DNA from 3 places in the Myroides albus genome. Region 1 is predicted to be linked to each of the others. Evidence: riboswitches for the same ligand, from Rfam matches in the RefSeq annotation. Region 1 holds a riboswitch; each other region holds the start of a gene.
What was found. A riboswitch is a leader RNA that binds a small molecule or an ion and turns the genes downstream of it on or off. The one in region 1 is predicted to bind cobalamin.
Positions count from the first base shown of each region.

Region 2: it holds a riboswitch for cobalamin, as region 1 does, so the genes downstream of both, NWE55_RS11670 (acyl-CoA thioesterase) here and NWE55_RS13975 (acyl-CoA thioesterase) in region 1, are expected to answer to the same signal.
Region 3: it holds a riboswitch for cobalamin, as region 1 does, so the genes downstream of both, NWE55_RS08865 (TonB-dependent receptor) here and NWE55_RS13975 (acyl-CoA thioesterase) in region 1, are expected to answer to the same signal.

Region 1 covers NZ_CP102754.1:3,133,100-3,137,348, reverse strand. Annotated here, with positions in the region: gene NWE55_RS13985 (M56 family metallopeptidase) at 1-1,530, opposite strand, end outside; gene NWE55_RS13980 (BlaI/MecI/CopY family transcriptional regulator) at 1,549-1,911, opposite strand; adenosylcobalamin-variant (AdoCbl-variant) riboswitch at 2,288-2,383, shown strand; gene NWE55_RS13975 (acyl-CoA thioesterase) at 2,552-2,977, shown strand; gene NWE55_RS13970 (siderophore ABC transporter substrate-binding protein) at 3,348-4,249, opposite strand, start outside.
Region 2 covers NZ_CP102754.1:2,554,209-2,558,457, forward strand. Annotated here, with positions in the region: gene NWE55_RS11665 (LTA synthase family protein) at 1-1,708, shown strand, start outside; cobalamin riboswitch at 1,863-2,054, shown strand; gene NWE55_RS11670 (acyl-CoA thioesterase) at 2,239-2,637, shown strand; gene leuB (3-isopropylmalate dehydrogenase) at 3,719-4,249, opposite strand, start outside.
Region 3 covers NZ_CP102754.1:1,924,773-1,929,021, reverse strand. Annotated here, with positions in the region: gene NWE55_RS08885 (DUF456 domain-containing protein) at 1-258, shown strand, start outside; gene NWE55_RS08880 (hypothetical protein) at 284-607, opposite strand; gene NWE55_RS08875 (DMT family transporter) at 665-1,549, opposite strand; gene NWE55_RS08870 (MepB family protein) at 1,646-2,110, shown strand; cobalamin riboswitch at 2,267-2,451, shown strand; gene NWE55_RS08865 (TonB-dependent receptor) at 2,567-4,249, shown strand, end outside.

The DNA of each region.
Region 1 (4,249 bases):
ACTCTTTTGGTGAAGTTCTTGGCGGGCAGCTATTTCAGCTTTTCGTTTTTCGATTCGCTCTTTAACAGCATCATCACGCATCTCTTTACTTACTGCCACTTCTAATTTCCTTGCCTGACGTTCCTTTTTAAGTTCTACTTTTCTTTTTTGTAGTTCCTTTCGCAATTCAATTTTTCGCAAGTTTTTCTCTTGGTCATTATTGTCTATTGTCAAAATAAAGACCACACCATTTTTACCTTCCTCTCCATATTGTTCAATTCCTTGCTTAGGTTCAAAGACATAGACAGACTCAATATCTTCTGGTAAAATAGCCTTGACTTGTTGTGAATCAGCATTCTCTCCATCCACAATATACATAGGAGAATGTTTACCTATTTCCGCCAATTTGTCCAATCCACGACCTTTCAGTTGTTCTGACTTCTTTGTCTGCTTTTTACCACGCTCCACCCTATATACTTGCACAGTAGAGTCAGTAGATTTATCTGATTGGTCTTTACTAATTTCACTCACTAGGCCAAGAGTATCTTGCGCGAGTATGGGAGCAAGTTGCTTCTGATCAAAATCGGATAATATCACAGGTAATGACTGACTTTGCAATTGATCTACAAAGTTTGATAAACTTTCACTATCTGGCTTACTATTATTTATCTTCGCTTTTACTTGTACTTGAAAAAAGCCAAAAAAAGCCAGTAAAAATGGCATAAGTAACAACAATTTCATTTTTTTCATGATTGGTGATTTTTGAGTGTTAAGCATTATGATTCTGCGTTTGAAATCCGAAGACTTGAAAGAATTAACAATAGATGTATGTTCTAATCTTGCATATTGGTACTCCAATAAAGCTTTTTGATAATCAAACGTATTAATATCGCGACTTACTTGCTGATCTACAAGGAATTCTAAATTCAAATTAATCGCTCGTTGCAGTAAGTACACAAAGGGATTTATCCAACATACTGCTTTTGTCACTCCTATAATCAATAGGTCAACAGAGTGTTTTTGCTTGATGTGAATACTCTCGTGTAATAAAACAAGATCTATTCGCTCTATCTGCTTATAATTTGCAGGTAGAACAATACTGTTCCAGAAAGAATAAGCATCTTTAGTACGATGATCTACAAGGACATTACCTGCAATCTCACAACTGTGCAATGAGCCGATACGATACAAGACACGCAGATATTGCACTAAGAGTGAAAGTAAAAACAAAGCGCCTATTCCCGCATAAAGGGATATTGCATAGTCCTGCCAATTCACGGTAGTTTCTATTACTTGCATTGTATGATCTGTTGGTAGATCTACTTGCTTACTATCAACTAACCACTGATCAAGTAAAATAGGAGTGTCCTCAAGAATTATTTCCCTTGTCCAAAAAACACTTGGCAGAATAAAACTACCTGCGATAGCCAATAGAAAGTACCACCTTATTGTGCGTACAAAAGTTTCTCTTCGCAAAAACACGTAGTAAAATGCAAAGGTAAAACTCAACAACAAGTTGACTTTTAGAAAATAAATAAAAATGGTCGTCATAAGTCAGTCGATTGGTTCTTACTTTCTATTCTTCTCAATTAATGCGCTAATTTCATCGAGTTCTTCTTTGCTTATATTCTTGTCCTTGACAAAGAAGTTTACCAGATTTGCAAAAGAATTATCAAAGTACTTCTGCATGGTATCTTCCATAAACTGTTTCTTATAAGATGAAATATCAACTAAGGGATAATATTGATGCGACTTCCCAAAAGTATGATGTGCTACCACTCCTTTGTCCTCTAATATTCGCACCAAAGTCGAAAGTGTATTGTAATGTGGTTTTGGTTCATCCATCTGTTGCAAAATATCATTTATAAATCCCTTTTCAATTTTCCACAAAATGCGCATGATCTCCTCCTCTTTGTTTGTAAGCTTCTCCATTGTCTAATTTTTATTAGTTAATCAAACATACAACTAATTCTTTAGTTATCGACATAAAAACTTAATTAACAATGAAATACACTATAATAAAAAAACTTTTTTCTCTCGCTAACAATTAATAAACTCTTATATTATTATATGATTTCATAGCAAAAAGTAAAACTTGAGAAAACAAAGAGTTTATAAAATACTTTGTCAATAATAACATATAGAAACACCAATTGACAAGACAAATCAATTGCTCCTACTATCAATCTAAAACACTATGAGAAGCTAAGAGTCATAGACTATTATTTCACAAAGGCCACTTATAAACCATTTATACTTCGTATATTTGCCCTTGTATAGAACACAAAAGTGTAAGTTTGTTCTTAGTACTAAGACAAGTGGGGAATCGTGTGAAATTCACGAGCTGTCGCGCAACTGTAAATAATCAGCCGAGCTGATTATAAGTCAGATTACCACACTTACTCAGCTATACGAACCATAAACCATGCTTTCGCGATTTGAAGCTTAGTCGAAATTAGAGCTATTTCCCTTATGACATTTTGAAATGCTCTACAATGATTAAACCAAACCATAAGCTATACCAATTTAAAAGGTAAAAAGTAAACTAAGTAATAACAATCATTACATCAATATGGAAGGTCAATTAACAAACAGAGAATTACGTATCCAAAAGAAAATTAAAGATTCCGAAACTCACGTATTCAGAACAGTATTCCCTGGGCAAACAAATCACCACAATACAATGTTTGGTGGGGCAGTATTATACATTATGGATGAAATTGCCTTTATGACAGCTACGCGTTTTTGTCGTAAACCTATTGTAACTGTATCGAGTGATAAAGTTGACTTTAATCACCCAATTCCCGCTGGAACATTAGTAGAACTAATTGGAACTGTTACTCGTGTAGGACGCACAAGTTTGGATGTACGTGTAGATGTATTTGTAGAGAGCATGTATAGAGATGGACGTGAAAAGGCAATCACAGGATCTTTTACCCTTGTTGCTATTAACGAAAGCAAAAGACCAGTACCTGTTCTGGATGAAATAGATGAATAAGATTCACCTTAAATAACAAAAGCTCTCTGTAATAGAGAGCTTTTTTTTGTTATCCATACACGAAATAGGAATTAAGCTCAAGTGTTTTAGCACTTAATATAAAAGTTTAATACATCCGTGTTTTGGCCTATATCTTTATTTTTTCTATACGCATTATGCCAATCTAATCACAATTAGCTAAGAGCTACTAAAAAACGCATAAGTGTCATGGCTAAAAGATAAAATATTCTACATCTTCATCTTGTAGTTTTCCCCTACTCTACTAACACTTAGGATAATATTTGGTCAATCCAAACTTAAAAACCGAGTACTATATAAAAACAAAAGGGCTATACTTGCGTATAACCCTTTTATTCATTTAAAATTAAATTTACTCAGCGATTGCATTTTCGACCTCTGTGATCATCATTTTGATAGATTTTAATCCACCTCCTGATAAATACCATACTTCAGGGTTTAAGAATACAATTTTATCGTTTTTATAAGCATTTGTCTGTTGAATTAAAGCATTAGCAAATGCCTCTTTAGTCATTGTCGCTCTTTTAATAGCAGCACCACGGTCAATAACAAAGATATAGTCAGGGTTCATTTCCTTGATAAACTCATTAGAAATAGATTGTCCATGGGTAGCAACTTCAATCTTGTTATCTGCTGGTTTTACACCAAACACATCGTGAATGATACCAAAACGAGAACCTGGTCCATAAGCACTCATACGACCTTCATTTGTCAATACAATTAAAGCTTTCTTGTCAGACTTCGCTGCAGCTTCGTTAATCTTAGCGATACGTGCATCAATATCTTTTAACTCTTTTTCTACTTGCTCCTCTTTGCCAAACATCTTACCGATAGCGATTTGATTGTTTTTAAAAGAAGTCATATAATCTTTTGCATCTACATCTAAGTTTACAGCAGGTGCAATTTTGTTAAACTCGTCTACCATAGCAGCAGTACGCGCTCCAATCACAATTAATTCAGGATCAGCAGCATTCACTTTTTCTAAGTTTGGCTCCTTAATACCCCCAATATCAACAATAGACTCGTCTTTTGCATACTTGTCTAAGTAAGATGGAAGATTTGTTTTAGGCGCTCCTTTTACAGGAATACCAAGCTCATCAAAAGAATCTAAAGCACCATATGCAATCACAACAACATTTTTAGGGTTCTTTAAAACCTCAGTTGTTCCAGAGATATGCTCTACAGTTACTTTTTCTCTTTCTGTATTCTCCTCTTGTTTTTTCGTGTCCTTGCACGAAACAAAAAGCATAGCTG
Region 2 (4,249 bases), 580 kb from region 1:
TTTTTTCTATCAGTTTTTCCAATCTCATATCAATCTCTTGTTCTTCGGTATTTTTGAAGATGATACTACAGCTGTTTTGAATTCAGTATGGACGGATTATCCTATCTTCAAAATATTAATTACTTATGTGATTGCAATTGTAGGGTTGTTATTTGTTTCGAAAAGAGTAAAGAAATCATTGGCACGTCCTATAATACAACAGAGTAAAGCTTTATCACTTGTTTTACTATTGTTATTTCCTTTAGTTTTTGTTGGGATGCGTGGAAGTGTAGGAGTGTTTACGCTTCGCAGAGAGCACACCAATATTACAGCTAATGAGTTTGTTAATTCACTGTGTTATAATGCGCTTTATAGTTTAAAGTTTGCCAACTCAGAACGCAAGGAAAATAGGATAAACCCCGATATTGAAAGTGAATTAAAAGCTAATGGTTACGAAAGTTTGCTTGGTGTTTTACAGCACTATAAAGGAGAGCAGCTTGATTTGTTTGACAATAATTTAGAGCGAAAGACTGCCTATAGTGAATTCTTAGAGCAAAATCCTCCTAATGTTATATTCTTACAGATGGAGAGTATGAGTAATCATTACTTTGACATGAATTCAAAAGAATTTAATCTTATCGGAGATCTGGCAGGTCAATTAGATGACCTATACTATTTTAAGAATAGCTTATCAGCTTATAATGGTACGATACAGACTTTGGAGAATTTTATATTAGGTACACCAAAGACGATTATATCCCAATCTGTGTATTTTGACACTCCTTTTAGCAGTGCTATTACACTTCCCTTTAAGAGCAAGGGATACGATACGTATTTCTTGACAGGAGCGAGTATATCTTGGCGTAATATAGATAAGATGCTTCAAAAACAGTCTTTTGATTACATCGAAGGAAAGAATAATATTTTAGAATCCTATCCTGGTGCCGAAGAATTTGCTTGGGGGGTTCACGATGGTTATTTAATGGATTACATTTTAGATAAATTGAAAGTAGATGATGGAAAACCAAAATTCATTTTTGGTTTGACAATCAGTAATCATACGCCTTTTGTTGTTCCTAAAAGTTACACAACGCAACCTATCGTCATGCCAGATAGTTTAAAACAAAAGATAAGAGTTGATGAGCAAACAGCTTATGCCAACTTTTACTCTCATCAATATGGTGCTGCAATGCTTGCTAAGTTGATTGAAGAAGTTAGGAACTCTCCATTAGGTGAGAATACCATAATAGCAGCTTCTGGAGATCACAATATTCGCCAAGTTTTCGAATATTCTCCTGAAGAAGGTTTCCTCAAGCGAAGTGTGCCTATTTTGTTTTATATTCCAGAGAAGTATAAACCAAGTAATTTTGATCAAGAGAGAGTATCTTCTCATAAAGATATATTTCCTACCCTTTTTAATTTGAGTCTATCTGAAACCATTTATACGTATACAGGGGATAATTTATTTGGCAATGAGAGCAAATATCACTTTGCTATTAATGATTACAATTTTATAGCAGATTCAATCGGAGCTGTTGCAATAGAGAATAATCAACCCTATTACTATACATGGTCAAATTCGTCACAGAAGCGAAAGTTAAAGATTGACGAGGCAAATTCTACTCATGCTAAGTATATGTTAGAAAAGATGAAATCATTTACTACGATGAAGACGATTAAGATTTATCAAGATATCAATAAGGCACAAGAACTTAAAAAACAACTTTAGCCTTGGAAAGAGACTCAGTTGGGTCTCTTTTTTTTGCTGTATGGCGAAGAAGTCCTTCTGATTGGTCAGTAGGTAGGTCAGTAATTTTAAGCTATAAGATAGTTTATTTGCAAAGTTTGCTTATCTTCGCTGTCAAGATTCCAAAATAGGAATTAAAATATCAACAAAGAAAGGTTATACTTAGCTGTATACGAAAAGGGAATCGTGTGTAAATCACGAACTGTCGCGCAACTGTAAGTAACTTAAAATTCTTTACCCTCATAGTGTTCCACTGTCTATGTGTAGATGGGAAGGACGGTAAAAGAATGTTACAAGTCAGGAGACCTGCCTATCTTTAGTAGACCATGCTTTCGCGGTTTAGAGCTTATGTCAGAGTTGAATATCCTTAATGCAATCATTGTTTTTACAATGGTGTTTTTATTGTATTCACTTCTCTTTTCATTTGTTTCCTTTCCCAATTTATTATTGTTTACTAATTATAGGGTTCCTTTATTTCTCATCTGATATTTTATCAATATAAGTTTGAATTAATGGTAGTATCTGAATCAATCGAATTACAAATGCAACAAGCTGAAACACGTGTTTTTAAAGTGGTGTTTCCTGAAATAATAAATCATCATAATACGATGTTTGGGGGTAGGGTAATTTTGATGATGACAGAAACTGCTTTTATGACAGCTACGCGTTTTTGCCGCAAGAACTTTGTAATTGTCAATGCTGATAAAATTGATTTTTTAAAGCCAATACCTGCTGGTTCACTGATTGAAATGGTAGGTAATGTCGAGTCAATTGGCAATACAAGTATTCGCATTCGCGTGAATGTATTTAGAGAAAAAATGAAAGATATCGAACGCGTTGAAGTAGTTAGTGGTGTATTTACCTTAGTTGCTATCAACGATGATAATAGACCAGTTCGAATCTTAGATTAAGATATTTAAAATAATAAATTGTGTAAGCATCTTACATTTTTTAGTTTTTGGTAGAAAAATAGCTCCGTTAAGGGGCTATTTTCATTTTGTACTTTACAAAAAGTAGTTTATTTCGAATTCATATCAAAAGACCAAAACTAAGTAAAATGAACTTTTACTTTAAAAGGATAAACTCTTGATTCTTATTTCTCTTTACCTAATACGAATGAATTTGTTATTAGCATTAATAGAACCAGTAGTCTCATTAATGTTTTAATTACTAAAGAAATGAATATTTGGCTTGTCGTGTTTGTTTTAAGCTTCTAATGTGCTTTAGTAATGCTTTTTGATGTTTTTGAATTAATGAATGCACTTAATCTTAATTCTTTCTTGTTGGTTGTAACACTGAGATACTAATTATGAGCTCCTTTACTTCAATAAGTAGAAGTGTTTTCTTAGGACTTTCTTGCGGTTTCCTTGCAGTTTCTTGGGGGTTTTCCTCGCAAAAGGGGGTGTTTTCCGAAGAAAACCCCTAGCATACCGCAAGAATACCTAAAGGAAGTGCGATCAACTTAGTACCTAATCACTCTTGTAGTAGCGATGTTTTTTGGCTAACTACCTTAAAAATGTAGTCAATCAGTTTTCTTTTACAGTAAAGTTTCAATTGCTCGATATCACTTTAGCTGTTTATTTAGTAGTTTAATGAAGAAATTGCATACGTAGTTTGACTGATTTTTCTCGTTGTAAAATGTCTTCATATACTGACGTATTGTGAAAGCAGTTTAAAGTGAATTGTACTGAAGGAGATTGATTCGCGCAATTGTCTTTTCCTTTGAAAATGTTTTACTGTTAGGCTTTTATTTCTTCTATTTGAGTACTGTTGAAGGTGGGTATTGCGAAAGAAGGTAAGAACTGTTTTTGTACTGCGGCACTTTGTAATAGTGGGGAGAACTGTTCTTTTACATTTTCTTCAAAGACTTTTTAAGCTGATCCGACATTTCTACTATTGTAATGTATAAAAAACAACAAGTCTACCTTGATTAGAGGTAGACTTGTCCCAAAAACTAGAAGGTTAAAAATAATTTTAACAATATAAGAACTATTATATGATAGTTGACTTGCTGTGAGTCATGTTATCCTGATATCGATGACCCGTTCTAAAACGCACGTGGTTGGCAATTTTATTGCCTACATCAGTTGTACTATAAGTTGATTCTTTGACTAAGTCAGGAGTTAGCACTCCTTCGTTAATTGTGTGTAATACAGCATCTCTAATCGCTTCGGCAGCATCGTGTTCTCCTAAGTGATCTAACATCATTGCACCACTGAGAATAGATGCGATTGGATTGGCAATACCTTTGCCTTTTGCTTGTGGATATGATCCGTGAATAGGCTCAAATAGCGCTGTGTGCGTTCCTATCGATGCAGAAGGTAGTAGTCCAATAGATCCACCGATTACACTGGCTTCGTCTGAAATAATATCACCAAACATATTCTCTGTTAAGATTACGTCGAATTGTTTAGGGTTCAAAATTAGTTGCATTGCTGCATTGTCTACAAACATATATTCAACTTCTACAGTTGGGTATTGAGCTGCTAAGGATTGCACTACTCTTCTCCACAATCTCGATGT
Region 3 (4,249 bases), 1.2 Mb from region 1:
TGGGGTACCAATATTGGATTAGTTGTTGGCTTAATCGCACCTATTCCGTTTGGTTTTATCATTGGCCCTTTCTTAGGCGCTTTCATAGGTGAAATAATTTACAAAAGCGATGATCTTTCCAGAGCTTTCAAAGCAGCAGTAGGATCATTTATAGGATTCCTTGCCTCAACTTTCATGAAAGTTTTTGCAGGTATCGTATTCTTTGGTTTAGGAGTTTTTATCATGATTAAAAACTACGCTGTTTGGTTCGGCAACTAATTACTTAACTAACCATTTAACTAACTTACTTTTCAAGCTTCACTCGTATAACATTACCAAAAGAATTACTCATTGATGTCTTGATTTCAGAATTGGTAATGCGCACTTTCAACTCATCGTTAAAACGAACATTTACATCGTTAGTATATTCATCAAAATTACTTACTCGCACATTCATACTACCATCGTCATTCAAAGGAACTAATCCATATCCTAAAGGCGCAGAATTTGGAATACTTCCCTCTGTAGCATGGGCTTTTGGAACAATTGATAAATCTCGAATTACCATTATCAATAAACAACCTGCGATAACAGTTAGTATTGCCTTAGTATAAAAATCTACTTTCATATTTAAAAATTTAATCATTTAAATATAAGGCATTTAAACCAAAAAACAGTGCTTATTCTACTTAATCACTCTCTTTCTAAAAGACCATAAAGGTTTTTCGATAAATGTGATAGCAATACCAAATAGAATTATAACTCCACCGTAAATCATCTTACTTGATATATCCTCATCTAAGAACATCCATGCCAAAAGAGCAGCGATAAGAGCTTGACTTAATAAACTCAACGATACTCTTGTTGCCCTCATATTCTGTGTGGCATAGCTAATTAACAACCAAGCTAACAATTGGCAAACTATCCCCTGTACAACAAGACTTAACCATCCTGCTGTACTAAAGCCAATAAAACTGGAACCACTAATCCAATTAACTATTCCTAAGAAAAGAGAAGAAACAAGCAAACTATAGGTCATAAATGGAATTACACCTACTTCGCCCAATACTTTTTTACTCAATAAGATATAACACGCATATAAGACCCCTGAGAGAATACCCAATCCGAATGGCAAATCAAAAGACAAATTAACAAACACATCTACACCAACAAGTACAACCATTCCTATCAAAGCAAACACCGTCCCTATCCAAAAATTGATACTTGGCTTATTAGTTAAGAAAAAATAGCTTCCTATCCCTACCCAAACAGGTGCTAAATTAGTTAACAACGTCGCTTGTGTCGCGGTAGATCCTTGAATCGCTTGATTCCAAACCGCAATATCAGAACCAAAGAAAATACCGCATAAGACAATATAAAACATCGTTCTACGTGGATAAATATGCAACTTCTTAGTAATAAAAGCATAAGGAACCACAAATAGTGCGGCAATTGCCATACGATAAAAAGCAGAAATTAGACTTGGAGTCAAATTCATCTTTACAATGACAGGGAAAATTGAAATACACAGAATCCCAATAAACAATGCAATTCTCGGTTTTGAAAACATGGTACTATTTTAAATATATTGCAAATAAACAATGATTTTACAAAATTTACGACAACAATAATTACTTTTACTTTTTATCCTCAAATTTATATAATAATGGCTTCTATTCCATCCTTCTTAAAGACACTGCAAGGTGTACTAAACATTTCTACTCAAGCAATACCATGTGATTTTAAGTTCCCAAGAGAAACAAGTGAATACAATGCCTGTTCATTTACGTTAGAAAACAAAAATATTATTTATAGAAAAGCGAAACTAACTCCTAAAAAAGTAGGCCTTTTTGTGGCAATATGGGAACGTGATGAGGATGGACAAACAAGACCTTATTCTAACGATGACGATTTTGACTTCCTTTTAATCGATATCGATTCTCCTTCCATCAAAGGGTTCTTCCTTTATCCCAAAAACACATTAATTGAATTGAATATTATCTCCTCAGAACAAACCCAAGGTAAAAGAGGCATGCGTGTCTACCCCACTGCTGAAGATAATATGAATAAACAAGCAACAAAAACGTATAAAAGTCACCTACCCTATTTCCACACTGTTGAAAACAATTAGATAATATAATTACTTTCTTCAAAAAATAAAAAGAGGAATATCCATACCCTTATCTACAAAAAGCAATAGGTTACTTAGTCATCAAGCTTTGAAAGACCTTATTTTTCTGATAGTATGCTACTTAATTCCTTTTTCAAATGAGTTTTTTACATATATTTGTATCAATCAAGGTGGTTTATTAGAATAATAATAAAAAGGGAATTAGGTGAAAGTCCTAAACAGACCCGCTGCTGTAAGCTCATAAATTTAGCAAACCTCGTTGTCCACTGTATTGGCCTAATATGGGAAGGACGTTTGTATAAAGAGTAAGTCAGAATACCTGCCATCTATTGATTGCTGTTTAATGTTTTCGGGTATAAAACAAACACGCTACAACACTTCCCCTAATTTAGGGACTAATGTTTTATGCGTCTGTATTAGCCCAAAGGTATTAGACTAAATATTAGCCCAAAAACTATGAAATTAAAATTCTGCTTATTGTCTATTGCCTTCCTCTGGGTTGGCAAGGTTACGCTTTTTGCACAAACACAAAAAGACAGTATTACCACATTAAATGAAATTGTCATTCAAAAAGAAGTTTTCAAAGATCTTATACCAGTACAAACACTTTCGGGAGAAGCTCTCGAACGACTTAATAGCCATAGTGTAGCAGATGCCCTACGCTACTTTTCTGGAGTAAAAATTAAGGATTACGGTGGCATGGGAGGACTTAAGACGATAGATGTTCGAAACATGGGAACGCACCACGTAGGAGTCTTCTACAATGGTATACAGATTGGAAACGCACAAAACGGTATTGTGGATTTAGGTAAATTCTCTCTTGACAATGTAGAGGCAATAAAACTATATAATGGACAAAGGAGTACTATCTTCCAGTCTGCAAAAGAATATGCCTCAGCATCTACAGTCTATATCCAAACTAAAAAGCCTGTTTTCACAGAGGGAAAAGATGTTAACCTATCAGCGAAGTATAAAGCTGGTAGCATTCAATTAACCAATCCTTCCATTCGTACAGAATACAAAATTAACGATAATGTTAGCACTACTATAAGTGCAGAATACATGCATTCTAACGGCCGTTACAAATTCAGACAAAAGCGACATAACCTAAATGGGACAGTCGCTTACGACACAGTCGGACATCGCCTGAATAGCGACATAGATGCTTACCGAATTGAAAATTCTTGGTATGGTAAAGACGATAAAAACACATGGTCTGCAAACCTATATTACTATCAATCAGATAGAGGTCTTCCAGGAGCTGTTATCAAGAAAAGTGACGTTACCTTAGAAACCGAGAACATCAACGAGCGTCAAATTGACAAAAACTTTATGGGACAAGCTGAATGGACAAGATATGTATCTGATCGATACCAGTTTCTGCTAAAAGCTAAGTTTGCCTATGACCTTATGAATTACACCTCTCGTAAAACGGTAGATTTTCAAGGAGAGGAGGTTACCTATAACCCCCAATTTGACAATACCTTCTACCAACAAGACTGGTATATATCTGCAGCTCATCTGTATAAAATTAGCCCTATATGGGAAGTTTCACTTTCTACAGACCTGCAATACAACAAACTAAATGCTACACGAAAAGGACAAGGTACTTTATTCTCCTATCCTGAAAGATATACTTTTATGACTGCCTTTGCAACTTCGGTTGATTTAGGTAAAGTAAAAGCACAAGGAAACATACTGGGAACCTTTACGAATGAAAAAGTGCGTCACAATTTCAAAGCACCAAATAGATCTGTCTGGGCTCCTTCCCTATTTGTAAGTTACAAACCTTGGAATGAACACAATCTAAACATTCATGCTTTTTACAAATACATCTTTCGACTTCCAACTTTCAATGACCTCTACTATACACAATTAGGAACGTCAAACCTAAGACCTGAAATATCAAGGCAATTTAACTTAGGGATTAATTACAATAAAGCACTTAACCACTCTTTCGTCAAAGAATTTCGCGTTTCAGTAGAATCTTATTATGCAAATATCACAGACAAAATCATAGCATCTCCTACTTCAAGTATGATGCGATGGATGATGACTAACCTTGGTAAGGTAGAAAACTACGGAATTGAATCAGCAGTAGGAACTACATTAAATATACTTCCTGACTTAGACTTAGGA